2 regions of the Jeotgalibaca sp. PTS2502 genome follow, and region 2 is predicted to be linked to the other one. Evidence: predicted binding sites of a transcription regulator. Region 2 holds the regulator's gene; the other holds the start of a gene.
What was found. Region 2 encodes NrdR, which represses ribonucleotide reductase genes. Its sites were predicted from a motif close to ACACNATATATNGTGT; they were not measured.
Positions count from the first base shown of each region.

Region 1: a site for NrdR is predicted at 4,928-4,943, ahead of BW721_RS00715 (deoxynucleoside kinase). Genes of this name have one in related genera too.

Region 1 is NZ_CP019433.1:148,615-163,907, forward strand. Features, by position in the region: T-box leader at 1-46, shown strand, start outside; gene BW721_RS00700 (ABC transporter permease) at 107-1,549, shown strand; gene BW721_RS00705 (ABC transporter permease) at 1,562-3,013, shown strand; gene BW721_RS00710 (ABC transporter substrate-binding protein) at 3,040-4,866, shown strand; gene BW721_RS00715 (deoxynucleoside kinase) at 4,999-5,670, shown strand; gene BW721_RS00720 (AbgT family transporter) at 5,886-5,993, opposite strand; gene BW721_RS00725 (Cof-type HAD-IIB family hydrolase) at 6,218-7,012, shown strand; gene BW721_RS12290 (FAD-linked oxidase C-terminal domain-containing protein) at 7,462-7,551, shown strand; gene BW721_RS00735 (CopY/TcrY family copper transport repressor) at 7,668-8,099, shown strand; gene BW721_RS00740 (heavy metal translocating P-type ATPase) at 8,116-10,581, shown strand; gene BW721_RS00745 (heavy-metal-associated domain-containing protein) at 10,581-10,784, shown strand; gene BW721_RS00750 (3D domain-containing protein) at 11,163-11,906, shown strand; gene BW721_RS00755 (biotin--[acetyl-CoA-carboxylase] ligase) at 12,030-13,031, shown strand; gene BW721_RS00760 (biotin transporter BioY) at 13,012-13,524, shown strand; gene BW721_RS00765 (ABC transporter substrate-binding protein) at 13,920-14,900, shown strand; gene BW721_RS00770 (hypothetical protein) at 15,241-15,293, shown strand, end outside.
Region 2 is NZ_CP019433.1:1,090,371-1,105,663, forward strand. Features, by position in the region: gene dnaI (primosomal protein DnaI) at 1-906, opposite strand, end outside; gene BW721_RS05335 (replication initiation and membrane attachment family protein) at 906-2,336, opposite strand; gene nrdR (transcriptional regulator NrdR) at 2,339-2,842, opposite strand; gene coaE (dephospho-CoA kinase) at 2,907-3,506, opposite strand; gene mutM (DNA-formamidopyrimidine glycosylase) at 3,507-4,358, opposite strand; gene polA (DNA polymerase I) at 4,426-7,077, opposite strand; gene BW721_RS05360 (MaoC/PaaZ C-terminal domain-containing protein) at 7,103-7,570, opposite strand; gene murC (UDP-N-acetylmuramate--L-alanine ligase) at 7,911-9,242, opposite strand; gene BW721_RS05370 (hypothetical protein) at 9,386-10,069, opposite strand; gene ytpR (YtpR family tRNA-binding protein) at 10,099-10,713, opposite strand; gene BW721_RS05380 (thioredoxin family protein) at 10,738-11,067, opposite strand; gene pepA (glutamyl aminopeptidase) at 11,084-12,160, opposite strand; gene BW721_RS05390 (PepSY domain-containing protein) at 12,360-12,710, shown strand; gene trmB (tRNA (guanosine(46)-N7)-methyltransferase TrmB) at 12,968-13,609, opposite strand; gene BW721_RS05400 (phosphotransferase family protein) at 13,658-14,458, opposite strand; gene BW721_RS05405 (ABC transporter permease) at 14,756-15,293, opposite strand, start outside.

The DNA.
Region 1 (15,293 bases), 940 kb from region 2:
CTGTTACTTAAGGTGGAACCGTAAAATTAACTATTTTACCCTTAAGTAGACTGTTTTTTGAACAGTTTATTTAGGGGTATTTTTTTTTGAAAGAGGAGGAGAGTAGTTGGAGGCAGTAGGAAAAAGTAAATGGCTGGATAACCTCCAGTATCTTTACACAAGAGCTTACCAAAAACAGTCGTGGAAAATCGCATTAGTCATCAGTGGTCTGTTCTTTCATCTAATTGTCTGGATAACATTCCTCTTGAGTAAAAAGACCAAGCATCACTTATCATCAGCTGATATTGATGAAGCCTTTGAATCAAGTGGACGGAAGCAAGACTTAAAAGAAAAGATTCAACAGCAAGAGTTAAAGAAGAACCGATACTTAAGCATTGAAAAAACGCCAATTCAAATTGAAAAAGATGTAGAAGGTCGTTTTCAATTAGAACTCAAGAATGAAAAAGAAAAGTGGAAAACAGCTTACTATGAGGATAAGCAAGTTGAGGAGTATAGTTATTTAAAAGCAACACTTGATGCGTTCGCTTATACACCACTCTTTATTTTATCCATTATCCTAGCATGGCCGATGTATCTCTTTTTAGGTATTGTATCAAAGCCAACGCTCTATTATTTAGCAGCTCGTTTGGTCATGATGCTCTTTGTTATTGTTGGAGTAACCGTTATTGTTTTTACACTTCTTTATTTTTCACCATCTGATCCCGCGACTAATATTTTAGGAAATCAAGCAACCCCTGATCAGATTGAAAACTTCAGAAATATGCATGGCTTAAATGATTCTTATTGGAGTCAATTAAGTCGAACGATAAAAGGTGTCTTCACTTTTGATTTAGGTAATGCCTACCAAGGTAATGAGCGTGTGGTGACGTCCTTACTCAGACGATTCCCTGTGACGCTTGAATTAACTCTCTTTGCCTTGTCACTATCAGTCATAGTCGCACTACCAGCAGGTGTTTATGCAGCCGTTAAAGCTAATTCAACCTTTGATCATTTATTTATGTTTATCGCTCTGATTGGTATTTCTATCCCAAGTTTTTGGCAAGGCTTAATTTTTATTTTGACATTTTCCATTAACTTAGGTTGGTTGCCAGCTACCTATAATGTCAATAATATGGCGTCATTGATTATGCCGGCAGTTGTTTTAGGAACAGGCTTAATGGCATCCGTTGCGCGTATGACTCGATCATCTACTTTAGAAGTGATTAATGAAGACTATATCTTAACAGCTAGAGCGAAAGGCTTGTCACGTAGCCGTATTATTTTACGTCATGCCGTTCCTAATGCCTTAATTCCGATTGTAACCGTCATTGGACTTCAATTTGGAGGCATGTTGGGTGGTTCATCGGTAACTGAAAAAGTATTTAATATTAATGGTGTTGGTAGCTATATAGTAGATAAGCAATTTATCCCAGATATACCGAGTGTGATGGGCGGGGTTATCTATATTGCTATCATCCTTTCCATCGTTAATATGTTTGTTGATATGCTCTATAGTTTCTTAGACCCTCGTATTCGCTCAAATATTCAAAATGGACAATATGGGAAGTAGGGGGGAGATAAAATGAGAAGTTATCGTGTATCACAGATTATAAATCAAATGCAATTTAATAACGGCTTGTCATGGGCTTTAGCTGTTGTCTTTCTACTATTATCTATAACAGCATTTCAACCTATTTTATTAGTGGCAGCTGCCGTCAATATTGTCGTTAGTAGTCTACATAGTTTATTAGTCTTTTTAATTAAACGAAATCGGATTAATTTAGAGCAGCCAAATCGATTGATCAGCCTTTCAGCTGTGCTCTTTATACTAGGATTAGCAGCTGGAAATATCTTTAGTTTCATATCAGGTTTGTTCTTAGTGAAAAAGGTAATAACGACAGCCTATATTTATAGTATTTATATGGTGTTGGTTGACCTTGTTATGATTGTGGTAAGTGGCTTAAATTTATTTAAACCCTTTGTTTCAAATACGTTTTTACCAACCCACTATGGATTGGTTGCCATCTTACTTTTCCACCTTTTTATTTTAATAAAGGGGGATCAATGGTATAGCTGGTCTAAACCATTGAAACATACCTTGCTTGTTCTACTAGGTCTAACAACTATAACTGGAAATGTATTAGCATTGTTTGTTGTTGTTTCGATGGTGCGTTTCGATCAAAACTTATCTGGAGAAAGACGTCAAACAAGTGTCCGAGAAAAGTTAACGCGTAACCATGCGGCTTTACTAGGCCTGTTCTTTATCACTTTCTTAGTTGCTATGGCAGTCACGAGCAATTGGACCTTTAGTCAAACCTTTGCTGTTCAAAATAACTACCAAAATATCTTGCAAAAACCATCATTAGCTTACCCGTTTGGAACAGATAATTATGGAAGAGACGTGTTCTCGCGGATTATTTTTGGCTCACAAATTTCACTTTCTGTCGGATTACTATCGACATTGCTACCATTTTTCTTAGGTGGTAGTCTAGGAGCTATTTCTGGTTTTTACGGTAATCGTACAGATAGCATCATCATGCGATTGTTAGATGTGCTTTATGCTATACCAGGAATGTTACTAGCGATTACGATTGTAGCAGCATTTGGTGCTTCAACGACCAACTTAATTATTGCACTAAGTTTAGGATCCATTCCATCTTATGCAAGAACAATGCGGGCAAACGTGATGCAAGTTGCTAATTACGAATATGTAGAGGCTGCTCGTTCACTGGGACAAAGCAATCTGTTTATTATCCGTAAACATATTATTCCAAATGCTATGGCGCCAATGATTATCCGTTCCACTCTAACAATCGGAACGGCGGTTATTTCAACAAGTAGTTTGAGTTATTTAGGACTAGGCGTTGAAGCTCATGTGCCAGAATGGGGGAATATCCTCAGAATTGGTAGTGAGTATTTAGAAACCAACCCTTACTTGGCTATCTATCCAGGCTTGGCGATTATTTTACTAGTATTATCATTCAACTTTTTAGGGGACGGTTTGCGAGATGCAACGGATCCTAAATTGAATTAAAAAACAACAAACGGAGGAGAATAAAGATGAAGAAAAAATTACTACCTTTTATTGCAACTGCTGCTATGGTATTGGCAGCTTGCTCGGTTCAAACTGAAGGCGATGCGAATCAAACATCTGGTAATACAGACAGTGCTGCAACAGTCGATGTTGCCGAAAAAACAACGATTGAAATTTTAGGAACAAGTGCAAATGAAACGGACATGAATATCGTCCGCGACCAACTGATTAAAAATGGCTTTGATGTCAAATTAAATACCCAACCTGATTATGCGAGCTTTACCTCTCAAAAAGAAGCAGGTAACTATGATCTAGCTATTTCGAGCTGGACAACAGTAACAGGTAACCCTGACTATGCGGTTCGTTCACTATTTATTACAGGTGGGGACTATAGTATTATGTCAAACCCTGATGTCGATGCTTTAATTAATCAAGCAGCTCTTGAAACACCAGAAGAGTATGTATCAACTTATAAAGAGTTGGAAGATGTTTTAGTAACGGAGAATGCTTATATCGTTCCCTTGTATACGTCTTTAAAAGCACAAGCTTTTAATAAAAATGTCTTACAAGCAGATTCTATTCGTCTATCGAAATCACGTGCATTTGCTTGGGAACCAGTTTCTTTTGTTGACGAGTCCCTAAATGACACGGATACGTTGCTATTAACGCAAACAATGGGGAACTTAACATCACTTGACCCAATTAAAGGAAATGATGGTTCAATCAACCAATTAAATACGAATATGTATGTGCGTTTAGTGAACTTAACAGATGACGATAAGGTTGTTTCTGACGGTTCATTATCATACAGCCATGCGATTGCTGAAGGTAATTCAGACTATTACTTTGTGTTAAGAGATGATATTAACTTTGCAAAAGTAGAAAACAATCAAGCTGTCGATACAGGTGAATTAGTTAGCGGACAAGATGTTATCTTCTCACTAAACCGTGCTAAAGATGCAAATTCAGTCCCTGACCACCGTACATACTCATTGCACGAACATATTAATACTGTAGAATTGGTAACCGATTTAAGCGAATTAGAATCAGCTCAACTATCTGATGGTTCAGCAACCGTTCTTGAAGCTTTGGAAGCTGATTTACCTGCTGGTTTAACTGAAGCAGTTGAAGCAGTAGACCAAGTGGATAATGCAGCAGGTCGTTACCAAGTGCTTAAGTTGACAACAACAGAGCCTTTCCCACAAGTATTAAACTACCTAGCTCACCAATCAGCAGGTATTGTTTCTGAGAAACAAGTGACAGCAATCAATACGTATGATGTAGCAAGCTACGATGTGAATACAGATATTGCTTACGGTGATCAACGTGCTGTAACAGAAGGCGCAACTTACGATAACCACCTTTATACAAGTGGTCCATATACGATGATTCAAAAGAATGACTACGAAGCTGTTTTCCAAAAAAATCCAGCTTACATGACAGGAACAGAGCACGAAGCTAATATTGCTAACGTCACTGTTCGCTTTATTGCCGATTTAGATAGTGCGCTATCTTCATTACGTTCTGGTGAAATCCACTTATTGTACGGATTGGATGAAACGAAATATGATATCGTAGAAGGCGAAGAAGCTCTAGCACTTCAAAGTATTCCAAGTAACGGTGTAGCTTATATGTTATTTAATACAAGTGGCCGTGACGTTTCTGACAGTGCTGACTTGCGTAAGGCAGTTTTATATGCGATTAACCAAGATGAAATTAACGCAGCATACGCTGGTAACAAACTAAAAGCTTACTCAACTGTTAGTCCATTAGTTGAAACAGGAAATGAATTAGTAGCTGATCCAGCTAAAGTAGAAGAATTCTACCAAAACTATGTAGATTCAGCAGAATAATAATTGACGCTCTCAGAAGACTCCTTTCTGAGAGCTTTTTTATTCGGATTATCATAAAAAAATACTATATATTGCTTATTGGAAATGATACAATACTAAATGTTGTTATTTTAACAAAAGGGAAGGGATCTGATGAGTGTGATCGTTTTGGCAGGTATGATTGGAGCAGGTAAATCAACCTATACAGAATTCATAGCAAGAGAAATGGGGACACAAGCGTTTTATGAGAGTGTTGACCATAATCCAATTTTAGATAAATTTTATGAAAACCAAGAAAAATGGGCTTTTAGCCTACAAATCTTCTTTTTAAATGCACGCTTTAGAAGCATTAAAGCCGCTCTAAGCGACAATAATAATGTTCTGGACCGTTCCATTTATGAAGATGCCTTGTTTACTAAGGTGAATCATTTACAAGGAAACATTTCTGTTGAAGAAATGGATATCTATAATGATCTCTTAGATAATATGATGGAAGAACTAGATGGTATTCCTAAAAAAGCGCCAGATTTGTTAATTTACTTGGATGGCTCATTTGAAATGATTTTAGAACGTATTAAAAAACGTGGTCGCGATTTCGAGCAAATTGATGATAATCCAGATTTACTTGCTTATTATCGTTTACTTTATGATAACTATGAGCAATGGTATCAAGATTATGACTACAGTGCGAAAATTAAATTATCAATTGATCAATACGATATTGTTGAACGTATGGAAGACAAACAAGCCGTATTAGACATTATTGAAAATGCATTAGCTGAAGCACGCTCGACAGAAGCGATGGCTGCTTTCACAGTAAAATAATAAGAAAAAAGACTGATTGAGTGTCAGTTTGATTACCTATTCGACATAAAAAGTAGAAAACCTGTCGAGTGAACAATGATTTTTCAACAGTTAGCATATCTAGCTCAAAAAGTGTCGACTAAGCAAATGATTCGTCCTCACTCGACACTTTAATAAATAATCAATAAAAAACTTGGAAAAGCAGCCATAATCAGCTACTTTTCCAAGTTTATTTTTTATCTAAAATGCATGTAAGCGTCTGGTCCTACTGGAATACTTGTGAAGTACCAAATAACTATTAAAAGAACCCATGAAATAAAGAAAGCAATTGAATAAAATAACATAGTAGAAATCAACGTTCCTAATCCACTGCGTTTATCATATTGAAGATAAAAAATAAGTTATTTTCTAATAGCATTCTCATCTAGAGTGTAGCCAATATTCTGATAAGTGATTTATTGAAGTTGAAAGAACAATATGTAAGGATATCATGCCCGGCTGTAAAATGAGGCCGATTATTGGTAGAATAGATAGGTACGATTGAAATGGAATAGGGGAGAGTATAAAGATGGTAGTAAAATTAATTGCAGTAGATATGGACGGTACCTTTTTAAATTCAGAAAAAGAATATAATAGAGAACGGTTTTCAAAACTGTTTACTCAAATGAAAGAAAAAAACGTTCGCTTTGTATGTGCGAGCGGCAACCAGTTTCCCCAATTAAAATATTATTTAGAAGACTACCATGATCAAATGACTTTTATCGCAGAAAATGGTGCTTATATTATTGAAAATGGAAAAGAATTAGATAGTGCTCTTATCTCGATGGACGTGGTTAGTCATGCGATACACACACTTAGAGAGTATGGAAACGTGCCGTTTATCTTATGTGGTAAAAATGGTGCCTATGTTCATACCGATATTCCTAGTGATTACTATAAAATGTTCCAAAAATATTTCCGTAACCTTGTTCAAGTTACTAACTTTGATAATATTAACGATGATATTTTTAAATTTGCTACAGCATTTCCAGAAGAAGAAGTTCCTAAAGTACTAGATTATTTACATGGTGAACTAAATGGTGATTTAATCCCAGTAGCGAGTGGCTTTGGTTTTGTTGATTTGATTCAACCAGGTATGCATAAAGGGCGTGGGATCCGTATCCTTCAAGAAAAATGGGGTATCACAAAGGAAGAATCAGCTGCTTTTGGAGATAGCCCGAATGATATTGAAATGCTAACAGAAGTTGGTCATAGCTTTGTTATGTCAAATGGCCATCCTGATGTGAAGGCCGTATCAAAAACTGAAATTGGCAGTAATGAAACAGAAAGCTTGTTAGACACAATAGAAGAACTTTTAAACTAAATAGAAGAGAGACTATATAATGGTAGCTTTTGCAAATAAAGAGGAGCCATTGCATGAGGTAAAAAAGAAAATAAATTAGCTTTTCCAAATCAAAAAGGATAAGCCTATCTCTTGATAATATTAGATGGAGATAGTAATGAATCGATTGAGCAAAGTGTTTTAAACTAACATTGTATTGAATTATTACCATTGATTGATATTAGCAAAGAACATACAGCATGGTATTTAAAAGATCGCCTTCTCGCATCTGTTGTGAGTTATTGGAAACAGGTGACAATGGATGAGATTGTTCCAATTAATCATATCGATACCCTCTATCGTTATAGGAAAGTATTAGAGGAAGAGAGCGGCTTGAAGCTAATTTACACACTTGTATTACGAGAGGTGATATCCAAAGTCAAGCTGTATGGGAAGAAAAAGGTGACTTAAGAGCAACCTATTTCCATCAAATGACAGCTGATATTAATCTTGAATTGATGAGGAATATCAAATCGGTGTTTGATCCTAACCATCTGTTAAATCCAGGTAAAGTTTTATAAGACAAGAAACCACTAGCGAATAGGTTAGTGGTTTTTTTGTTGACAAAAATCGTTTACGGATGTAAACTATAAATATGAGTTGATTACAAATGTAAACGAAAGGCGGTAATCGTACGATGCAACAAGCAATTGAAAGCAAAATATCTGATGCAGAGTGGGAAATTATGCGAGTGATTTGGACAAACCAACCTGTAACGAGTCGTTTTATTAGCAATGTATTAATGGAAAAAATGAGTTGGAAAGCTGCAACAATAAAAACATTAATTGGACGTCTAGTGGATAAAGGCGTTGTTTCTACTGAACAAGAAGGTAATAAATATCTTTACTCAGCAATCCAAACTGAGGAAGAAAGTATTCAGTCAATGACCTCAGCTGTTCTTAATCATATTTGTTCAACAAAGGTAGGACATGTATTAGCTAATTTGGTGGAAGACTCTCAACTGAGTCAAGCAGATTTAGACAAACTAGCTACTATTATTCAAGAAAAACGACAGACAGCGCCAGCTTCTGTTGCCTGTAACTGTATACCCGGCCAGTGCCACTGTTAATAAAAGGAGTGAGACCATGAAACAAGAGACTTATAATATAGAAGGTATGTCTTGTGCGAGTTGCGCTCAGGCAGTAGAAAAAGCTGCAGTTAAAGTGGCAGGGGTTGATCAAGCCTCTGTTAACTTAGCAACTGAAAAACTAACTGTTTCTTCAAAACATACTATTGATTTTACCCAAATTGAGCGAGCGATAACTGAAGCTGGTTATAAAGCTATCGAACCGCTGACAACTAAAGTATTTGATATAGAAGGAATGTCCTGTGCTAGCTGTGCCCGGTCCGTAGAAAAGGCAGTTGGGAAATTAGTTGGAGAAGGCTATGCGTCTGTTAACTTAGCCACAGAAAAATTATCAGTTCAATATCCGGCTGATCGTATTTCTACAAAGGCGATTATGGATGCAGTTCATGAATCAGGTTACCAAGCGAAGGAAGTTATCGATACGGTTGATCAAGATCGTGAAAAGAAACAAGAACATATTAAAGGAATGTGGCGGCGATTTTGGTTATCAGCCATCTTTACCATTCCATTATTCTATATTTCAATGGGACATATGATTGGGTTACCTATTCCAAGTGTGATTGATCCCATGCATCATGCTACGGCATTCTCAGTCATTCAATTTATTTTAACTCTGCCTGTTATGATAATCGGTAAAAAATTCTTTACATCAGGATTCAAGGCACTTGTTAAGGGACATCCTAATATGGATTCTCTCGTTTCACTAGGAACAAGTGCTGCCTTTCTTTATAGTGTATATGCGACTGTTCGTATTTTTAATGGTGAAGCAGATTTTGCGATGGCACTCTATTATGAGTCGGCAGCTGTTATCTTGACTCTCATTACACTCGGAAAATATTTTGAAGCAGTATCCAAAGGTAAAACATCTGAAGCTATAAAAACGCTGATGGGATTAGCTCCTAAAACAGCTCGAGTTATGAGAGAAGGTAAGGAAGTTGAGATTCCAATAGATGCTGTAGAAGTAGGCGATCAGCTTGTAGTAAGACCAGGAGAAAAAATCGCTGTGGACGGAGTGATTGTAGAAGGAAGAACGTCTATTGACGAAGCTATGTTGACTGGGGAAAGTCTACCTGTTGAGAAGGAAGTAGGCGATCAGGTTATTGGGGCATCGATTAATCAAAATGGAACCATCACTTATGAAGCAACTAAGGTTGGAAAAGACACAGTGCTATCTCAAATCATTACGCTTGTTGAAAATGCTCAAGGTTCAAAAGCTCCCATTGCTAAAATGGCTGATAAAATTTCAGGAATATTTGTTCCTATTGTCATCGGATTAGCAATTTTATCTGGCTTAGCTTGGTATTTCTTAGGCCAAGAATCTTGGGTTTTTGCATTAACCATTACTATTTCTGTATTAGTTATTGCCTGTCCATGTGCACTAGGGCTTGCAACGCCAACAGCGATTATGGTTGGAACAGGAAAGGGTGCTGAGAATGGCGTGTTGATTAAAAGTGGTGAAGCACTCGAAACAACACACAGTATTCAAACCGTTGTTCTCGATAAAACGGGAACAATCACAGAAGGTAAGCCGAAAGTAACGGATATCATCACTTTAGCAGATTTATCAGAGAATGATTTATTAGGTCTCGCTGCATCAGCAGAAGTTGGATCGGAACATCCTTTAGGGGAAGCTATTGTGAGGGAAGCCTTAAACCGTCAACTAACTTTAGAAAAAACAAGTCATTTTCAGGCAATTCCGGGTCATGGTATCAGTGTTTCTATAGAAGAAAAAACAGTTCTACTCGGAAACTTAAAACTGATGAGTGATAACCAGATCGAGTTAGGCCACTTAGAGACGTCTGCTCATCAACTAGCCTCACAAGGAAAAACACCGATGTATTTAGCGTTAGATAATGAAATTCAAGGCATTGTTGCTGTTGCAGATACTTTAAAAGTGAACAGCAAAGAGGCTGTTCGAACTTTACAACAAATGGGACTTGAAGTTGTCATGATGACAGGCGATAATAAACAAACAGCAGAAGCAATTGCAAGAGAAGTCGGTATCAAGCGTGTATTAAGCGATGTTTTACCAGAAGATAAAGCCTTCCATGTCAGTGAATTACAAAAAGAAGGCAAAAAAGTTGCGATGGTCGGAGATGGTATTAATGATGCCCCAGCTCTGGCACAGGCAGATATTGGTATGGCGATTGGAAGTGGAACGGATGTTGCAATTGAGTCAGCAGATATTGTTCTGATGCATAGTGATTTAACAGATGTACCAACCGCAATTGAATTAAGCCGAGCAACCATTAAAAATATCAAGGAAAACTTATTCTGGGCCTTTGCCTATAATGTGTTAGGGATTCCAGTTGCTATGGGGTTATTACATATCTTTGGTGGCCCGTTACTTAATCCGATGATTGCTGGAGCGGCGATGAGCTTCAGCTCTGTTTCAGTATTACTTAATGCATTACGCTTGAAACGATTTAAAGCTAAGAAACAAAATGGAAGGGGAGAGAAATAATGGCAGTAGAAATAAAAATTGATGGTATGAAGTGCGAGGGTTGCGCAACAACTGTTAAAGAACGGTTTGAATCAATTGAAGGTGTCACAAACGTTACAGTTGATCGCGAAGCCAAAAAAGCAGTAGTTGATAGCTCTAGACCAATTGAAGAGCTAGAATTCTCAAATGCATTAGCAGAAACCAAGTTTACGGTCGTTAAATAAAGTAAATATTGTGTAAAAAAGTCGACGTTCAAACGTCGACTTTTTTTGTGCAAACTTTTGTTTGGAAAAAACACATAAGAAAGCTTGTCTTATCAATAAAAATTAGAAAATAATGACAATTCTAATGTTACAAAAACAAATGTTTCTTGAAATCTATGTAATATTTGAGTTTGTTTTGTAATGAACACCCTTTCTTAATACAAAACCATTAAGGCATGTTGACAATAAGGTGTAAATGCCCATAATAGCAAAAAAAAGTGTTAGGATTACTTTGGCTTTGAAAGACATCCCTTTTTGAAAGGAACAAAAGGTGATGAAATTTGTATATAGCAGGCTGAAGAACAGCCACGGTTTCTAAGAAAGGAAAGAAATATAAACATGACAATCAAAAGAAAATTATTCGTAACAGGTGCTTCAATTGCTTTTTCAGGTATTTTAGCATTTGCAAACCCAACTGAAGCAAGTGCAGCTACATGGACAGCTCGCTCAGTTGACGAAATTAAACAAGATATTCAAGAAGATGAAAATGGTAGCAACTACATGGTAACATGGGGCGATACTTTATCAGCTATCGCAGCAGCAACAGAAATTTCATTAGATACACTAGTAGAAGTAAATAACATTTCAAATGCGGATATGATCATTGTAGGAAACAAAATTTCTCTGTCATCTGACGGTTCAATTGTAACGGTTGGAGAAGGTGAAGAAACACGTTCATACGATGTTAGCCATGAGGAAGAAATTGTAGAAGTTGAAACACCAGTTGTAGAAACTGTCGTAGAAACACCAGTTGTTGAAGAAGTAGTCGTTGAAGAAACAGCACCAGCAACTTCAGAAGGTTATACAATAACTGTTGAAGCAACAGCTTACTCAACAAACCAACCATCATTAAGTGACTACACTTATACTGGCATTAACTTACGTCAAACACCAAACGTTATTGCGGTTGACCCAAGTGTTATTCCATTAGGTTCAACAGTAGTTATTCCAGGATACGGTACATTTATTGCTGGAGATACTGGTTCAGCAATCATTGGAAACAGAATTGATGTTCATATTACTGATTTAAACGCTGCTTGGGCATTTGGTCGTCAAACAATGACCATTACAGTTTTACCTTAATAGAATATAACAGAAGAGAGCTAAGCTGCTCTCTTTTTTTGCGCACATTGTTAACCTTTATAAAAAAAGTAGTTGACAATAGCTGGCGGGTTCTATAAAATAAGTGAAAAATGAGGTGGTAGCATGTCAACGAAAGATAAAGTACTAGCATTACTTGAACATAATAAAGAAAAAATCTATTCCGGACAACTGATTGCAACACAGCTAGGTGTAAGTCGGACGTCAGTTTGGAAGGCGATCCAAAGTTTACGAGCGGAAGGCTACCTTATAGAGTCTGGAACCAACAACGGTTATCGATTATCTTCTCAATCAGATGTATTAAACCAAGAGCAAATTCAATCGAAACTAGACCATGATGTGACCGTTATAACATATGCTAGTATTGGATCTACTAATTCAGAAGCTAAGCGATTATTAGAGACTCAACTTAGTGGTAATTTTTTAGTTGTGAGTGATGAACAAACGGCTGGGCGAGGGAGACACGGACGCTTTTTTTATTCTCCTGAAAAAACAGGCTTATATATGAGTCTTGCACTTCAGCATATTTCTTCAGAAGTTGATGCGGCATTGCTGACGACAGCTGCAGCTGTAGCCGTTTGTCAGTCTATTGAAGGTATGACCTCGTTAAGCCCTAAAATTAAGTGGGTTAATGATATTTTTCTAAATGGACGGAAAATTTGCGGTATTTTAACAGAAGGCATAATGAATTTTGAAACTCAGTCGGTTGAATCCATTATTTTAGGTATTGGCATAAATATTTCAGTGGATAGAGAGCAATTACCAGAGGACTTAAAAAATAAAGTTGGTGGAATAACCAATCACTCAAGTGGCACGATTAATCGTAATAATTTAACTGTCAGCATCATTAATAACTTCTTAGCAATTTATCAGAATATTAATAACAGAAATTTTTTAGAAGACTATCGGAAAAGGTGCTTCGTTTTAGGCAAAACAATTACGTTTAAGCAAAAACAAGAACAAATTAGAGCGGTTGCGGAAGAGATAGACAATGATGGTGGATTAGTTGTTCGCCTAGAAGATGGTAGTCATAAGATATTATCATATGGAGAAATTAGCATTCAAATGCGAGAAGGAGAAGGATTTTATGAAACTAAATACTCGTGATTTATCAAGAATCAGTTTAATGGCAGCCTTAAGTTTTATTGGGGGCTTCATTAGCATTCCTATTGGTCCTGTTCCAGTGACTCTTCAGACCTTATTTGTTCTATTAACGGCACTATTGTTAAACCCACAAAGCGCTTTTTTTGCACAACTATTACATTTACTTTTATCTGTCCTAGTAAGAGGAGGGCAAATTTTTCTAAGTCCTAGTTTTGGTTTTTTAATTGCATTTATAATCGTGGCCCCTGTTATTTCTTACTTAAAAAAGACTGGGAAAGTGACGGCTGATCGTTATTTAGTTATACTAGCTACCGGGCTTATTTACGTCATCGGAACACCATATATGGCAATTATATTGAATGTCTTCTTAGAGCTTGGTTTATCTTTTAGCCAATTATTAATAAGCGGTGTGTTATTGTTTTTACCGGGAGATGGCATAAAGGCTGTATTAGCGGTAGTTTTAGCCAATCGATTAAGAAAAATTATCAAACATTAGTTTTTTGCTCATTTAGTTTTAATTTTATCATTGACTTCTCATAATAACTCCAGTATGATGGCATTACTAAATAAAAGATGTGAGGAATTTCTATGAAAATTAAAATAAAATCACTTAATCAATTGCATAGCTTTTACTTTAGCTTCTTTAGGGAACGTTTGTAGACATGAATTCATGGATGCAAACGTGACAAACAACGTTTGTATCTATGAGGCTAGAGTTACTTTGCATGAGCAAATGCCACATAGATGAAAATCTGAGTGGTGTTAGTAAAACTGATTTTATTGGTTACTAATAGAAATTCATGAACCCATTCAGATGATTAAAAATCTGAATGGGTTTTTTTGGTTTTATTTCATAATAGATACTCACAACATTCTGGGAGGAATATAGAGATGATGAAACAATGGATGAGGAAAATAGGTTTGACATTAGGGGCAGGCGTCTTGCTGGCAGCTTGTGGCGGATCAGATGAAAATACAGCGAACGATGGTGCTAACAAGGAACTTACTATTGGAATTTTACAATTAATGGATCATGAATCATTAAACGCATCACGTCAAGGCTTTGTCGATGTATTAGAAGAAGCAGGTTATCTAGAAGGTGAGAACCTAACATTAGATTATCAAAATGCACAAGGTGACCAAGCCAATCTTCAAACCATGTCTGAACGTTTAGCAGGGGATAATGATTTGATTTTAGCGATAGCAACACCAGCTGTTCAATCACTAGCCAATATAGAAAAAGACACACCAATTTTATTCACAGCAGTTACTGACCCAGTGGATGCTGGACTTGTTGCTAGCTTAGAAAAACCAGGTGCAAATATTACAGGTACAACGGATGCAGGTCCGATTGAGGAGCAAGTCAAATTACTATTATCTGTTGCAGAAGATGCTGAGAATATCGGTATCATCTACAATTCTAGTGAGCCAAATTCTGTTATTCAAGCTGATCAAGCGAAAGCAATTCTTGAAGAAAATGGTCAAAATGTGGTTGTTTTAACTGTATCTTCAACTAATGATGTACAACAAGCTATGGAGTCACTGGCTCAAGATGTTGATGGTGTTTATATTCCGACAGATAATACGCTGGCAAGTACAATGGCAACCGTAGCCCAAGTAGCAAAAAATTATAAGCTACCGGTTGTTGCAGCAGCAGCAGACCAAGTGTTAGACGGTGGTCTAGCAACATACGGTATTGATTACTATGAATTAGGTCGCCAAACTGGTGAGATGGCACTAGACATTCTAGAAAATGGAGCGACAACTGCTGATATGGCAGTACAGTCTTCTAAAAATTTAGAATTGGTCGTAAATGAGGAAATGGCAGAGGCCTTGGGTATTGACCCGGCTTCAATCACTGTTCCTGAATAAAAAAATAATGCCGTGTAGCAGAAAGTAGCTACACGGTTTTTCTTATAGACTAGGGGATTATAAGTTCAGCCATCAATGTCTAGCTCCCAAGTCCTGACCTAGTGAAAAAAAGATAAATTTGCCCCATTGCGCGCTTCGCTGCTCGCTAACGCATATCATTCGACTAACCCGCTGAAGCGTGAAGTCTCCTGACAATTCAGGGTCAAATTTCCTATTTTTTCATAGGCCAAGGCGGACTTGTCCGCTTTTCTTATTAGTCGTTTTTGTTCATTTTTTCAGACACTTCATTTATAATATACTTATATAGATCGAATGATGATTTGAGAGAGGGGCGTTTGTCATGTTTATTAAAAACGTTATTCCTACAAATTACAATCAAAAGCTTAATCCAGA
Region 2 (15,293 bases):
TTTACCCGTCATAGTGACTTGCTTAGACAAGTATTTCACCCGTTCCATCAAGCGTTTTGCCTTAATCGGCTCATCTTCACCGCGGTTACCAATTCGTAAATGGTGTTCCAACTCTTCAAAGGTTAAATTCGAAGAAAAGAAAGTCGGCAATTTTTCTTGCATACGGTGCTGCAGAATAACACCTAACACTTCATCGCGAATCCAAGTTGAATTAACTTCAGCTCCAATATCATCCAGCATCAATATTTCACTGTTCTTAATAATTGTTAATTTCTCTTGAACAGTTTGATCAGCGATTGAGGCCTTCATCTCTTGAGTAAAGGTTGGGTAATGCATTAAGGTCGTTAAATGCCCGTGCAAAGATAATTCGTAGGCAATTGCACCAAGTAGGTAGGTCTTCCCAACACCAAAAGGTCCGTGTAAGTATAGCGCTTGGTGGTGGTCTCTAGGATTTTCATGATAGGCTTCAACGAAATTAAAAGCTAATTCCAAAACTTCCATTCGGTCAGAAGTCTGTAAGAACTTCTCCATTGTTGCAGAACGCGCATCCTTAGAGATATTAATCGAGTTAATACGATTACGCAATTCTTTCTCACGTTCCTTACGTATCGTATCTGGACTTGGTTTATAAACCACATCGATATAGCCCGCATTAATCGCTAATTCAGGAATATAACCAGGATTTTGGCCCTCTTCCCCTCTTGCTAACTTTCTTTTTTCTTGAACAAATTCATGCAATTTTGAGTAACTATTGGTTACCACTGCTTGCGATAATTGGTCTTCATGTTTAGACAAAAAGAGTTGAACATCGGAGTCGGCAAGAATGGATTGAACCATTTGTTCAAATTTTTCACTGTTACCGGGACGGTTCAAATAATTTCGAAATCCTTTTCCCACATGATCCATCATGAATCCCCTGCCTTTCCACTATTTCTAAATTTCTTCAATCGTTCATTAAATTTCTTCTGAACATCTTCTGGTAATAATTCTTCCGTAACAGGACCTTGATTGTCTTTGGCCCAATCAGGTAATTTCTCAACCTTTCGGACCACATTTTTACCGTAGTAACGGGCTGAGCGATTTTCTTCTCGTTTTTCTGCAGCAGCTTTTTTCTGACCTACAAACTGTTTGGTCTTTTCAATGGCTTGCTCAGGTCGAGTCACATTAGACTGTGTCCAGTCATTGGCAATCGCCTCAACGATATTTTTCACCAAGGTCGGGTGCTTTTGAATGACTAAGGAATAATAAATAAGCATATTCAAAACAGCTGGCTCTAATTTGTGATCTGCCAGTAAGACAGACACTAATTTTTTCTCAGCAGACGTAACCGTTCCATTTTTTTGCTTCTTTATCCCGCTAATAAAAGCCATCGGTGTCATTCGTTCGCTTTGAAGAACTAACGCAATTTCCGCCGGTGTATAACCTGCTTGTGTTAATTCTTTTTGGCGATCATCAGCTTTTTGGCTCTGTTTCTCAATTGTAGACATCACCTTGTCTTGCAGTGGCATAGCAGGATAAACGAGCTGGTCTCTTTCATCTAAGACACTTTTTTCAAGTTCTCTTAAGTTAATGTGACCTGTTTCCAGGTTAGCTGCACGAAGTAAATAGTTAGCCATTGCCATTTCATCCAGACCATACATGTGGTGATAAACGACTATGGCAGATTGAACCTCGTCTGTTAAAGCGTCCTGGTTAAAAAATTCCTTTTGTAAGAATTGCTTTAACAATTGAAAATCAAATGTCGCTGTACTTAGTTTAGGTGATTGGCCATTTTTAGCTTGTAGATAAGCCTGCCCTTGTGGCAATGCTTGAGCTTTATTGCTATAAGCTTGACTCGATAAATCATAAACCTCTAAAAATGATTTGGTAATCTTTTGAAAATGTGCTTGATCAACGAGTGGATAAGTAAACTTTTCTTGTAGTAACCGTAGTTTGTTCTCTCCCACATATTCCATTAACAATAGACGCATTAAATCATCTTCAAAAAATTGCTTACTCGTCAGAGGTGGGCATGGTTCATAAAGATAATGCTTATCGCCCTCTTTTTTAAGATAGGTATTTAATAATCCAATGGCTTCCAAACGAACCCGAGCCTGATAAAGCTCTGGAATACCTAGCCCTAATGTGCTCAACAAATCAGCATGAAGACGGTCTTCACTCTTATAAAGGCCACCCGTAACTTCAGCTAGCAATAGCATATATAAACTATAGGCATGAGGCCCAATAATGGGTTGATACAGGAGAGTGACAACCTGTTTATCACAATCAGAAATAACGGCAGTTTGGCGAACCGTCAATGAATCTTTTGGACTTAATTCTTTCCACGGATAAGTCATGGTTAAGAATCCTCTCCATCTTGCCCTGATGCTGGGGCATCCGCTTCACGGGGGTCTTTCTTTTCCAATTTTTTCAGCTCATCTAAAAAGGTTTGACGGTCTGAAAATTGGCGGTAAACACTGGCGAATCGAATGTAAGCAACATCGTCAATTTTTACCAATTCATCCATCACATACTTGCCAATCTCTAGAGATGAAATTTCATTCTCACCTTGTGAGCGGATTTCTTTTTCAACGGTATTGACTAAGTCTTCTAATTGTTCCAGTGCAATTGGGCGTTTCTCACATGACCTTACGAGACCACGTAACAATTTTTCACGGCTAAATTCTTCACGCGTGCCGTTCTTTTTAATAACCAATAATGGTGATTGTTCAATTCGCTCAAATGTTGTAAATCGTTGGTGGCAACTCTCACATTCGCGTCTGCGACGAATCGAGTTATTATCATCGATGGGGCGGCTGTCCACAACCCGACTTCCACTATAATGACATTTTGGACATTGCATCTTCTTAACCCCTTTCTAGTCTTCTTTATTACGGCAATTATACCATATTTATCAAGCGCTCGGGCTAGTTTTCAACAGATCTTTTAGCTAGCCATTGATCAACTTGTAAGTAGGTTTCTGCCAAATTGCCACTATTATCAATGACAATATCTGCTTTTTCTTTTTTTATTTCTATCGATAGTTGGCTGTTCATGCGGTCAATGGCTTGAGCTTTGGTTAAGTCATCACGTTGCATCAAACGCTGACACTGTAACTCCTTTGGCGTATAAACAACCATAATAGCATCACAAAGAGGGGCGTAGCCTGCTTCAAATAAGAGCGGAATATCTAATACTAATAAATCAACGCCATTTTGACGATGAAAATCAATTTGATCACGCATCCATTGGCGGATATACCCGTCCAATAAGCCATCGAGGGCTGCTCTTTTTTCAGAATCTGAAAAAATAAGGCTGCCTAATTTCTTTCGATTTAAACTGCCATCCTCCAACAACACGTCTGGACCAAAATAGTCAGCAATGGCCTGTAAGCCAGGACTACCAATTTCAACCACTTGACGAGCTCCTAAATCGGCATCGACAATAGCAATTCCCTTAGAGGCTAAATAGCGCGATACGGTTGATTTTCCAGTTGCGATACAACCCGTTAAACCAAGTACAAACATTTATTTGTCCCCCTCTTGTTCACTAGCGTAATACTGGCAGTTGGGACAAAAATGAGTGCCTCTTTGGCCGACTTTTATTTTTTCAATTGGCGTGCCGCAACGTGGACAAGCTTGATTCTTTTTCCCATAAACATTTAAATAAATTTGGAAATGCCCTTCTTCACCAAAGCTGTTTTTATAGGTTCGGATAGTCGAACCGCCTGCTGAAACAGCACGGCCAATAACCGCTATAATAGCTTGATGAAGTTGCCGACTTTCTGTTTCATTCAGCTCATTGGCTGGTTTTTGAGGATGAACACCTGCTTCAAATAACGATTCATCCGCATAAATATTGCCGACACCTGCCACCACGTGCTGGTCTAAAATAACCGTTTTAATGGCACGACTAGTACGAGATAAGCGCTGTTTAAAATCTGAAAAACGGAAACTTTCTGCTGTTGGTTCTGGACCTAATTTTTTAAAGGGTTCGTAATCATCTTGCTTATCAATGGGTACAAGTGAAAAACGACCAAATTTCCTCACATCAAGGTAACGCAAATCCCTGCCGTCACTTAGATGAAAAACCACATGGGTATGCTTTTTATAGTCTTCCTTACTGTCAACGACTTCGTATTTGCCTTCCATTCTCAAATGGGACACCATAACCCAATTATCCAATAGGAAAATCAAATATTTGCCTCGTCTCTCAACCGTATGAATGGTTTCACCAGCTAATACGTCTTTAAATTTTTCAGATGAAAATGGTGGTGTAATCATGCGACTCCAAAAGACATCCACATGACTAATCGTCGAATGGGCAATCGTTTGATTTAATCCTCTGCGAACAACTTCTACTTCTGGAAGTTCTGGCATACTTATCTTCTCCTTATAAGAACAGAAAAGAAAACAGGCACGCCTATTTTCCTTTCTGAATGATTATTTATTTTGCTTCGTACCAGCTATCACCGTAATTACTATCGACAATTAGCGGCACACTTAATTCAACCGCATGCTCCATCACTTGCGGGACAAGCTCTTCTAAAATAGCCACTTCTTCTTCAGGGCATTCAAAGATTAACTCATCGTGTACTTGTAGGAGCATTTTTGCTTGTAAGCCACGTTTTTCAATCTCATCTTCCATACGAATCATTGCCACTTTAATAATATCGGCTGCTGATCCTTGAATAGGCGAGTTAATTGCAGTTCGTTCTGCAAACGAGCGTAGATTGAAGTTACTACTCGAAATGTCGGGTAAGTAACGTCTACGATGGAAGAGTGTTTCCACAAATCCTTTTTCCTTAGCTTCTTCAACAATATCAGCCATAAATTGTTGGATGCCTGGGTATTTCTCAAAGTAACGGTCAATAAATTCTTTAGCCTGTTTACGTGTAATATTCAAGTTTTGTGACAGTCCATAATCACTAATCCCATAAACGATTCCAAAGTTTACAGCTTTTGCTTGGCGGCGAATATTGCTGTCGACATCCGCTTCATGTTCGATACCAAAGACACGCATAGCAGTTGAGGTATGGATATCTTGATTTTCAACGAAGGCTTCCTTCATATGAATATCACCTGAGATATGAGCCAATACGCGCAATTCGATTTGAGAATAGTCAGATGCAAAAATCTTCCACCCTTCTTTTTCAGCCACAAAGGCTTGGCGAATCTTACGCCCCTCTTCCATGCGAATCGGAATATTCTGCAAGTTAGGATCCGTTGAACTTAAACGTCCAGTTTGGGTTAATGTTTGCACATAACGTGTATGTACCTTACCTGTTTCAGCTTTAATAAACTTCAATAACCCTTCCACATAAGTCGATTGTAGTTTAGCTAACTGTCGATAATCTAAGATCATTTGAGCGATAGGCGCTGTCGCACTTAATTTTTCTAACACATCAACGGCTGTTGAAAAACCTGTCTTCGTTTTCTTAATTGGTGTCAGTCCCATTTTTTCAAATAAAATAACACTTAACTGTTTTGGTGAATTAACGTTAAAGGGTTCGCCAGCCTCTTCATAAATGGCCTCTTCCATTTCATCTAATCGTTTAGAGAATTCTACTTTCATTTTCTCCAATTTCTCTGGCTCTACCTTAATTCCTCTTAATTCCATTTTGGCTAAAACTTTAGCAAGTGGTAATTCCATATCAAAATAAAGGTCATGCTGATTATTTTTTTCCAGTTCGATTTGTAGCGGTTCTTCTAGTTTCAAGATCGCTTGAACTTTTCGAGCTAAATGCTCAAATAAAACTGATTCATCTTCAGGTACAGCTAACTTAGCACCCTTCCCATAAATGGTTTCATCAAAAGAAACATCGGTATAGTTATACTCTTGAGCCACAGCTGCAATATCACTGCCACTATCATTGGTATTAATGATATACGATGCTAATAAAACATCAAACGATACGCCTCTTAAGCTAATACCGCCATAGTGTAACATCGCTATCGTTCGTTTGGCATCATAAACGAGTTTCTCTTTACGATCATCTGCCGCCCATTTTTTAAAGGCTTCTGATTCTAGGACTCGTTCAATTGGCGCGACATATAAATGATTGGCATCTCCCCAAGCCACACCTATCATTTTGCCGTAGTGGTAATTGTCGTCTAGCATTTCAACATAAAGACCCATTTTATCGCTAAAATGTTTATCTGTAATGTCTTCCACACGTTCATAATGGATGTCTTTAAAGGCTTCAGACTGGTCTTCTTCTGAATGACCGAGATTGTCTAAGAAACTATTGAAGTTCATTTCACGGTAAAAGGCTACTAGTTTCTCATGATCTTTCTCACTAAGCGCTAGTTCTTCAAGGTCCATTTCAACTGGTGTAGCGATATCAATAGTTGCCAATTGCTTCGATAAGAAGGCGTTGTCCTTATCTTCAATAAGATTATCCTTCATTTTACTTTTTTTCATGTCATCGACATGCTCATAAAGGTTTTCAACAGAACCATACTCTTTGATTAATTTAAGGGCTGTTTTTTCGCCAACTTTTCTAACACCTGGATAATTATCCGATGTATCGCCCATCAAGCCTTTTAGATCAATGATTTGAAGGGGCTCAATTCCCATTTCCTCTCGAATAGAAGCTGGTGTATAAGCCTTTAATTCAGAAACTCCTTTAACCGTAATATCCACTCGCGTTTGGTCTGAAGCTAATTGAGTCAAATCTTTATCACCAGTTATAATAACAACATCAAAGCCTTGCTCTTCTGCTTGCCTTGCGTAAGTTCCGATAATATCATCAGCCTCGTAATTAACCAATTCATAGGTTTTACTTCCTAGTGCATCAATTAATACTTTAAAATAAGGCCATTGCTCAGCCAATTCTGACGGCATCGATTGACGGCCACCCTTGTATTCTTTGTAAGCTTCTGTACGGAAAGTTGTTTTCCCTGCATCAAATGCAACCAACATATGTGTTGGATTTTCTGTTTCTAACAATTTATCTAAAAAGCGATTAAAAGCAAATAAGGCATTGGTATGCAAGCCATTTTGATTTTTAAAACGATTTAAATCTAATAAACCGTAGAACGATCGAAAAGCCAAACTGCTTCCGTCTAATAATAATAATTTCTTTTTTTCTGCCATCTGTTTAAAACCAACTTTCTCATTTTTATTCAATGGTTTCCGGATGTGAAACAATCAGTTTTTCCGGTGTCTCAACAATTAATTCAGCTTCCAACAAGCGATCACCTGAAAGTGAATTTCCTTCTACCGCAATCGTCACTTGCTCTCTTCGTTCATCTACCCGTTTTACTTCAAACTCAAAGGTAATCGTTGTACTATGGTGGATGGGTTCTAATATATCGAGTGAGACATCAACCACATTTGAACCTGGTCCTGGAAGATGTTTGGAAACATTACTTGTTAAAATTCCAATAATCAAGACAGCTGGCACAATTGGTTTTTTATATTTTGTCAATTGCGTGTAATCATATTGAAGATAGAGCGGATTGTTGTCATTTGTCAATCCTAGATAGAGTAAAATATCTTTCAATTCAATGACTTCCGTTACACTCAGTGAATCCCCTTCTTCAATCTCATCAATCGTTTTACCGATTTTAATATCCTCCAACGCCATCGCTATCGTTCCTTTCTGCACACTTATGATTATCTTTATTTTAGCAAACTCTAACCGACTTATCTATCACAAGCGATTCTACCAGCCTGTTTAACAAGAAAAGCGGACAAGTCCGCCTTGACCTATGAAAAAATAGGAAATTTGACCCTGAATTGTCAGGAGACTTCACGCTTCAGCGGGTTAGTCGAATGATATGCGTTAGCGAGCAGCGAAGCGCGCAATGGGGCAAATTTATCTTTTTTTCACTAGGTCAGGACTTGGGAGCTAGACATTGATGGCTGAACTTATAATCCCCTAGTCTACAAAAAAAGACGGGGATTCTCCCGTCTTTTAGTATCAATTAGTTTGTACGTTTTACACTGTGGCTTAAAAGTTCTTCATATGAAGCAGCGAATTTTTGAATATCGCCAGCACCCATGAAAATCACCACTGCATCTTTATAGGCTAATAATGGTGACATATTGTCAATAACAAGAATTTCGGCCCCTTTTTCTACTTTTCCAGCTAGATCAAGGATAGAAACATCTCCTTTTTGCTCACGAGCAGAAGAGAAAATGTCGCATAAGAATACGGCATCGGCCTCATTCAAGGCTTCCCCAAATTCACTCATCAATGCCACGGTACGCGTAAAGGTATGTGGCTGGAATACGGCAATAATATCACGTTGTGGATATTTTTGCTTAGCTGCATCCAGAGTCGCTTTAATTTCTTGTGGATGGTGGGCATAGTCGTCAATGATGACCATATCTTCCACCATTTTTTCAGTAAAGCGACGTTTCACACCTGTAAAGGTTGTTAATTGGGCTTGAACAGCTTCTTTGTCTAATCCTTCTAAATAACAGAACGTAATCACTGCTAAAGAATTCAAGATATTATGGTCGCCAAATGATGGAATACTAAAACGGCCGTAGTATTGGCCTTTAATAGTTACATCGAAAATAGATCCTGCTGTCGTTTTTTCAACATTCGTTACTACAACATCATTGTCGCTGTTAAACCCATAAAACATAACCGGATAATCTGGATTAAAATGGCGGATATACAAATCATCTCCGCATGCAATAATCCCTTTTTTCACTTGAGAAGCAAATTCTTCAAAAGCTGAAAAAACATCTTTAATATCGGTATAATAATCAGGATGGTCGAAATCAATATTCGTTACAATTGCATAATCAGGAGAATATGCTAAAAAGTGACGACGGTATTCACATGCTTCCAATACAAAAAAATCTGCATCTTCACGGCCGTAGCCCGTTCCATCACCAATTAAGTATGATGTGGGTTTAATGCCACCTAAAACATGTGATAATAAGCCTGTTGTTGATGTTTTTCCATGTGATCCTGTAATGGCAATACTTGTATAGTCATTAATAAATTCGCCAATAAAATTGTGATAGCGAATGACTTCAAGACCAAGCTCTTTTGCTCGGACAATTTCTTCATGATCATCTGAGAAGGCATTTCCTGCAATAACAGTTAACCCTTCTTTAATATTGTCGGCTCCAAACGGATAAATGGTGATGTTCGCTTCATCGAGACCCTTTTGAGTAAAAAAGTAAGTTTCTACGTCTGACCCTTGCACTTGGTAACCTTTACCATGAAGAATCAAGGCTAATGCACTCATACCCGATCCTTTAATCCCCACAAAGTGATAAATTCGTTCATTATTCATTATATTCCTCCACTAACTCGAAACACTTGCCTCTTTAAAATAACTCGACAAGAAACTTATATACGTAAATTTATAAAAAAACACACCTCGAAAGTATACCACTTTCACTAAAAAAAACAAGTCAACTGCTTTGTGGATGACTCTTATTCAAAAAACGAATGAAAGCCACTATGATTCGGTTTAGCTGGACGAGCATTATTTGCTAGTGCTTGATTAGCTAAGCCTTCTTCCTCCATAATCCCTAAAAGCGAGCGATTGAGCGCTTTTTTGGTCTTATTTGGTAATTCAGCTTCAACCTCTTCTTGAACGAGAGGTTTGCTTGTTTTTGAGGGTGGTAATGGCTGTTTAGGATTCAAATCAACCAAAATCAAATCATCATCAGCGACTTGTAGTTCTTTTTTTAGACGTGAATAATCTAGTTTATCATCGGTTTCGGTACGGTAAGTTAAACTATTCCAAAGGGAAGGAACTTCGGTTGGCTTAAACGGTCGACGACTCTTATAAAGCGAAAATGATGTTGCACTAGCCTGTGTTCGTTTTTCCTTTTCGAAGCGTTTTTTTTCTTCGACAAAATAGTCTTTTTGGACAACTTTTTCTTCTTCCTTTTGCTCAAAAAGATGGTCATTAAAGCTGTCTTTTGACTCTCTGAGGAAAGGAATAGTTGGTGTTGCATCCAACATACTCTCCGCTATAAAGGAATCAGCTTGTTTTGTTTCCTTAACCTCTTTATTTTGGTCATTATCTGTTTGTGTGATTAAATAATTAGGAAATGCTTTACGCTGCAAAGGATTTGAGCGTTTTTCCTCATCAAAGTGATTGCGTACCATGGAAGCAACACCCCTTTCTTCTGTTTAGATTATAAGTCGAAAAATGCTTTTCCAGTTTCTGCTTGCTCATCTAGCACTAGGATTCCTTTTTTACCTGTCGGATTTTCTACACCTAGCTCTTTAGCCGAACAAATCATACCATTACTCTTCACGCCACGTAGTTCACCAGGCCAAATAATTAAACCGTCATTCATAACAGCACCAGGCTTAGCAACAACGACTTTTTGACCTTTACGAATATTAGCTGCGCCGCAGACAATTTGTAACACTTCACCATTATCAACTTCTGTTTGTGTCACTGATAAATGGTCAGAATCTTCGTGAGGCACACATTCGGTTACATAACCGACTACAAATTTAGCTGAACGGTCTACAGTAATCTGATCGTCAAAACCAGCTGTTTTAATCACTTGATTAACTGCTGCTTCTTGTTCTTCTGTCAAAATCACTTGTCCATTACCAGTTGGCGTAAAGTGCTCTGAAATACCAAATACATTAAAACTCACTGTTTCATTTGTCTCTGTATTAAATATACGCGTTACGGATCCTTTTGATTCAGTTGATAAATCGTCGCGCGAAATATCCCCTTTTGTTAATGCTAAAACATCCCAACCAACTTGGGCATTATAAAAACTCAACCACATGTTACTGACTCCTTCATTGATTCATTATTTTGATAGTTTTTGATTAATTTCCGTTAAAAAGGCTTCGATTTCTTCTTGGGTTTTGCGGTCAGCGGAAATAAAATCGCCAACTTTTTCGTTTTGGTGGTAAACCACAAAACTAGGAATCCCCATTACTCCTAATTCTTGAGCGAAGTCCATAAATTGATCACGGTCTACTTCAACAATAGTGAAGTCTGGAAAATGTGCTTCAATTGATGGGATAAATGGCTTAATGTACGTACAATCGCCACACCATGTTGTTGTAAACATAAACACTGTACGCTCACTTGCTTTTAACTGATTTAATTGGTCTATTGTTGTTAAAATTTCCATTTCAGTCGCCCCTTTTCTAGTTTCTTTCCATAATCGTTTCATAAGTGCTCTTGTCTAATGACTTGGCAACTTGAATCACCATTTCTTTAGCAGCATCATAGTCATCAATGTGGAACATGGTTTGATGAGTGTGGATATAACGCGCACAAACACCAATAACGGCACTCGGTACACCCTTATTCATTTGATGAGCAGCACCTGCATCTGTGCCACCTTTTGATACAAAATATTGGTAAGGAATCTTATGTGTTTCTGCCGTATCAAGTAAGAATTCACGCATACCACGCAACGTAATCATACCTGGGTCTTGTAGACGTAATAAGAATCCTTCACCTAAATGGCCAAAGGTATTGGTTTTTGTTTGTAGATCGTTGGCAGGTGAACAGTCAACAGCGAAGAATAAATCAGGTTTCAACATATTAACAGCACCTTTTGTTCCGCGTAGGCCAACTTCTTCTTGAACGTTACCACCTGCAATAAAGGTGTTTGGCAATTCTTCATTTTTTAAAGCTTCCAGAGCTTCAATAATAACCGTATTTCCGTAACGGTTATCCCAAGCTTTTGAAATAATTTTCTTTTTATTGGCAGTCCAAATGGTTTCGACTTCCGGTACAATCGCATCTCCTGGACGAACGCCAAATGACATGGCTTCATCAAAGCTATCAAAACCAGCATCAAATAAAATGTCTTCCACTTTCACATCAGCTTGTCCTGCCATACCTCTTAATAGGTGTGGCGGTACAGATGATGAAATAACGGGAATATCTGCTTCTCGTGTTTGTAGTGTAAAGCGTTGCGCCGATACCACATAAGGGTTCCAGCCTCCCAAGGGTACTACTTTTATCATACCGTTTGCTGTGATTTGAGAAACCATGAAGCCCACTTCATCCATATGTGCAGCTACCATGATACGGGGTGCGTCTGCTTGTTTACTTTCGCGGACACCAAAAATGCCACCTAGGCCGTCTGTTTGGATGTAATCAACTAGCGGTGTCATTTTTTCACGCATATAATTGCGAACGCGGCTCTCATTGCCACTTGTTCCTTGTATTTCAGTGAGTTCTTTAATTAATTGAAATGTCTTGTCATTCATGAATGCATAGGAAAGACGTCACTTTCTCGTCTTTCTTCCTCCTCTATTTTTGACTTTATAACTAATCTCTTAACCATTATACAGAAAGAGCCATAAACCGGCAATAAGTCCACTTTAGTCTTTATCTGGTCATGGTAGAATAATCCCCCGCCTTTGTGCTATACTGAGTAAAGAAACGACCTAGCGGGAGGTAATCATCATGCTATTTGAAAAACGCTCTTTTTATGATAAGAATAAAGAATCCATTCTAGCTGGCGTCCTATTTGGATCAGGCCTAGTGATTGGATCGACATTAACGGCACTCTTTTTAAACCGTAATAAAAAAGTAAATGGCGACCATATTTTAGACAATGTCAAAAAAATGTTTTTAGCTGAAGGACCAATCGAAGGGTCATGGATTGAACTTCATCCTGTGCCACTAACGCGTTTCTCATCAGAAACAGACGTATACTACGGCGGTATTTCCAGAAAAGAAAACGGCGAATTGATTCAATACGAATTTATCGCTGATGCCTACACAGGTACAGTTTTAGATATTTATAAGCTGTAAAAGATTGAGCGCTATGCTCAATCTTTTTTTTTGCTCTGAATTTTGTGCGGCATGTAAGATACATCTTGCTAAAAACGTCTGTATCTTACATGGCATGCCCTAAATGTGCGATACAGCTAACGACTTAAGTGCTGTATCGCACATTTTGAGACCTAGATGTAAGATACAGCCCAATTTTTGGAGCTGTATCGACCATTTGCCCATATAAAAAGCCAACTGATCAAACAGACCAGTTGGCTTTTTGAATGATTTTTAAATTAATCTTTAAATTGCGCTTCTACTCGGTAAATCGGTTGCCCTTTTGCAGCAAATTTTTCTTCATATTCAGTTCGAACATTCACTTCATAGTCTGAGGCATGTAGATCAAGCCAAACTTGATTTAAAACCATACCATATTGCGAGAATGAACCAAGCGAATATTCAAATAAGCCTTGATTGTCCGTTTTAAAATGAACCTCACCGTTTGCTTTCAAAATAGTTTGGTAATTTTCTAAAAATGAACGGTACGTTAGTCTTCTTTTTTCATGCTTGTATTTTGGCCATGGATCAGAGAAGTTTAAGTAAACGCGGTCTACTTCGCCAGCTTCAAAATAATCTGAAATCAAGCCACCATCTGTATTTAATAATTTCACATTAGGTAATTCAGATTCTAAAATTTTATCTAGAGCCATAACAGCAACACTGGTTTGGCGCTCGATCCCGATGTAGTTAATATCTGGGTTTTGCTTAGCCATTCCTACAATAAATTGGCCCTTACCAGATCCCACTTCAATATGAATCGGTTGGCTCTTTTCAAAATGGTCATTCCATTTTCCTTTTAATGCTTCTGGATTAGTCACAACATAATTGGTATGTTCAGCTAATTTATCAGCTGCCCATGGTTTATTTCTTACTCTCATTCTTTTTTCCTCCGTTCATTCAAATAGCCCCAGCCAAACAGCTGTGGGCTATTGGTCTTGCTGGTGAAGGCGGTCTTCATAGGCTTCCTTCAAAAACAAGATTTGTCCATTCATCTTAATATTTTCGCCAGCTGAGTGGTATCGTTTAATCAAAATTAAGCGATTCATCATGCTGTACCATTCAATACTATTTTTTAATTCTTCCGGTTGCAGTAAACCATAGCGTTTCAGCCAGTCATACCATTGATCAGGATTAACATACTTCACTAAAATCATGGCTAAATCAGACATCGGATCAGCAATTTTCACCATTTCCCAATCCACTAAATACAAGCGACTGTCATTCGTTAAAATGAAGTTCTTACGATTCAAATCACCGTGACAAACAGCATACTTAGCCCCTTTAATGATAGGCAGACTCTCCTCTAAATAAGTAGCTACCATCGTTAAAAAGCTATTGGTCCGCAATTCCTCATCCAAATCAGCCAAGTAATCCATCATAAACATTTCTGGATCATACACTTGTCCTTTTACCTTACGGAGCATATTGAGTAAATGGTCAGAATAATGGATTTTCTTAAGCAAAGAAAGAATCTCTTCCGATTGCATCTCGTCCCCATTTAAAACACGGCCATTCAACCATTCTTGAGCTGTCAGAACATCACCGTTACCGATTCGTTTCGTCCAAATCAGACGCGGTGTAATACCTTCAACCGAGAGCGCAGCTAAAAAAGGTGACGAATTGCGTTTCAAGAAGACCTTCTCTTCCGCTCGTACCCCCATATAAGCATGCCCTGTATCTCCTCCAATGGGATGAAGTTTCCACCCCGAATCCATCTTATAGTCCATGTTGTTCATTCCTTACTCATTCTCATTTCTGATTGACGCATCGATGCTCAATGTAGTGAATTGGAGAACGGAATGCCCAATCCTCAATCATATCCGTATGGAAACGAAAGTGACCTTTCCGCGCTTACGCACTTATATACGGGAAAAGTCACTTCATTCCATTCTACAGCTATCCGTTCTAATCGTCTTTAATCGCCCTGCCTAAGCAGGCATAATAGTCTACCATTTATTTTAGGTTCATTTCGTCATTCCGTCAAGGTAAACATAGTTACCATTTATTTACATTTTATCAAACATTTATTTTCCTAGACGATTATCCACGTAAAAGAAAACAAAAAAGACTGTAAAACCAAGGTTTGTGCCAACGGAAATGATAGCAATCAGCCAATCTGCTCCCACTAGAGTGGCTAATGAAAATAACACACTAGCTAACCCTAATAAATAAAACAGAATCCGTTTAAAGGCCTGACGCTTTTCTTTGACTGCTTTTGGATACAATTGAGCGAGAATATGCTGGTCTAGCTCGTTGTAGAAAGGAATCAATTGAAAACCGATTAAAAATAATACTAGCGCATTTATGAGCAAGCTCATATAAATTTGGGAAGAAAAAAGTAGAATGCCCATACCAATGACAGCTAAACGACTATAAAGCCCAATATAATCAGCGCCTCTAGCAAACAAGCGGGCATAGAGATACTGATAGGTGTTATTACTTCCCGACATTAGCTTCACTAAGCCATCTAAATACAACCGTCGCTTCGCTTTGTTTTTAACTAGCGGAACATCGGTAAATAGATTAATCAGTCGATTAACTTTTGAAAGACGGTTTTCTTCC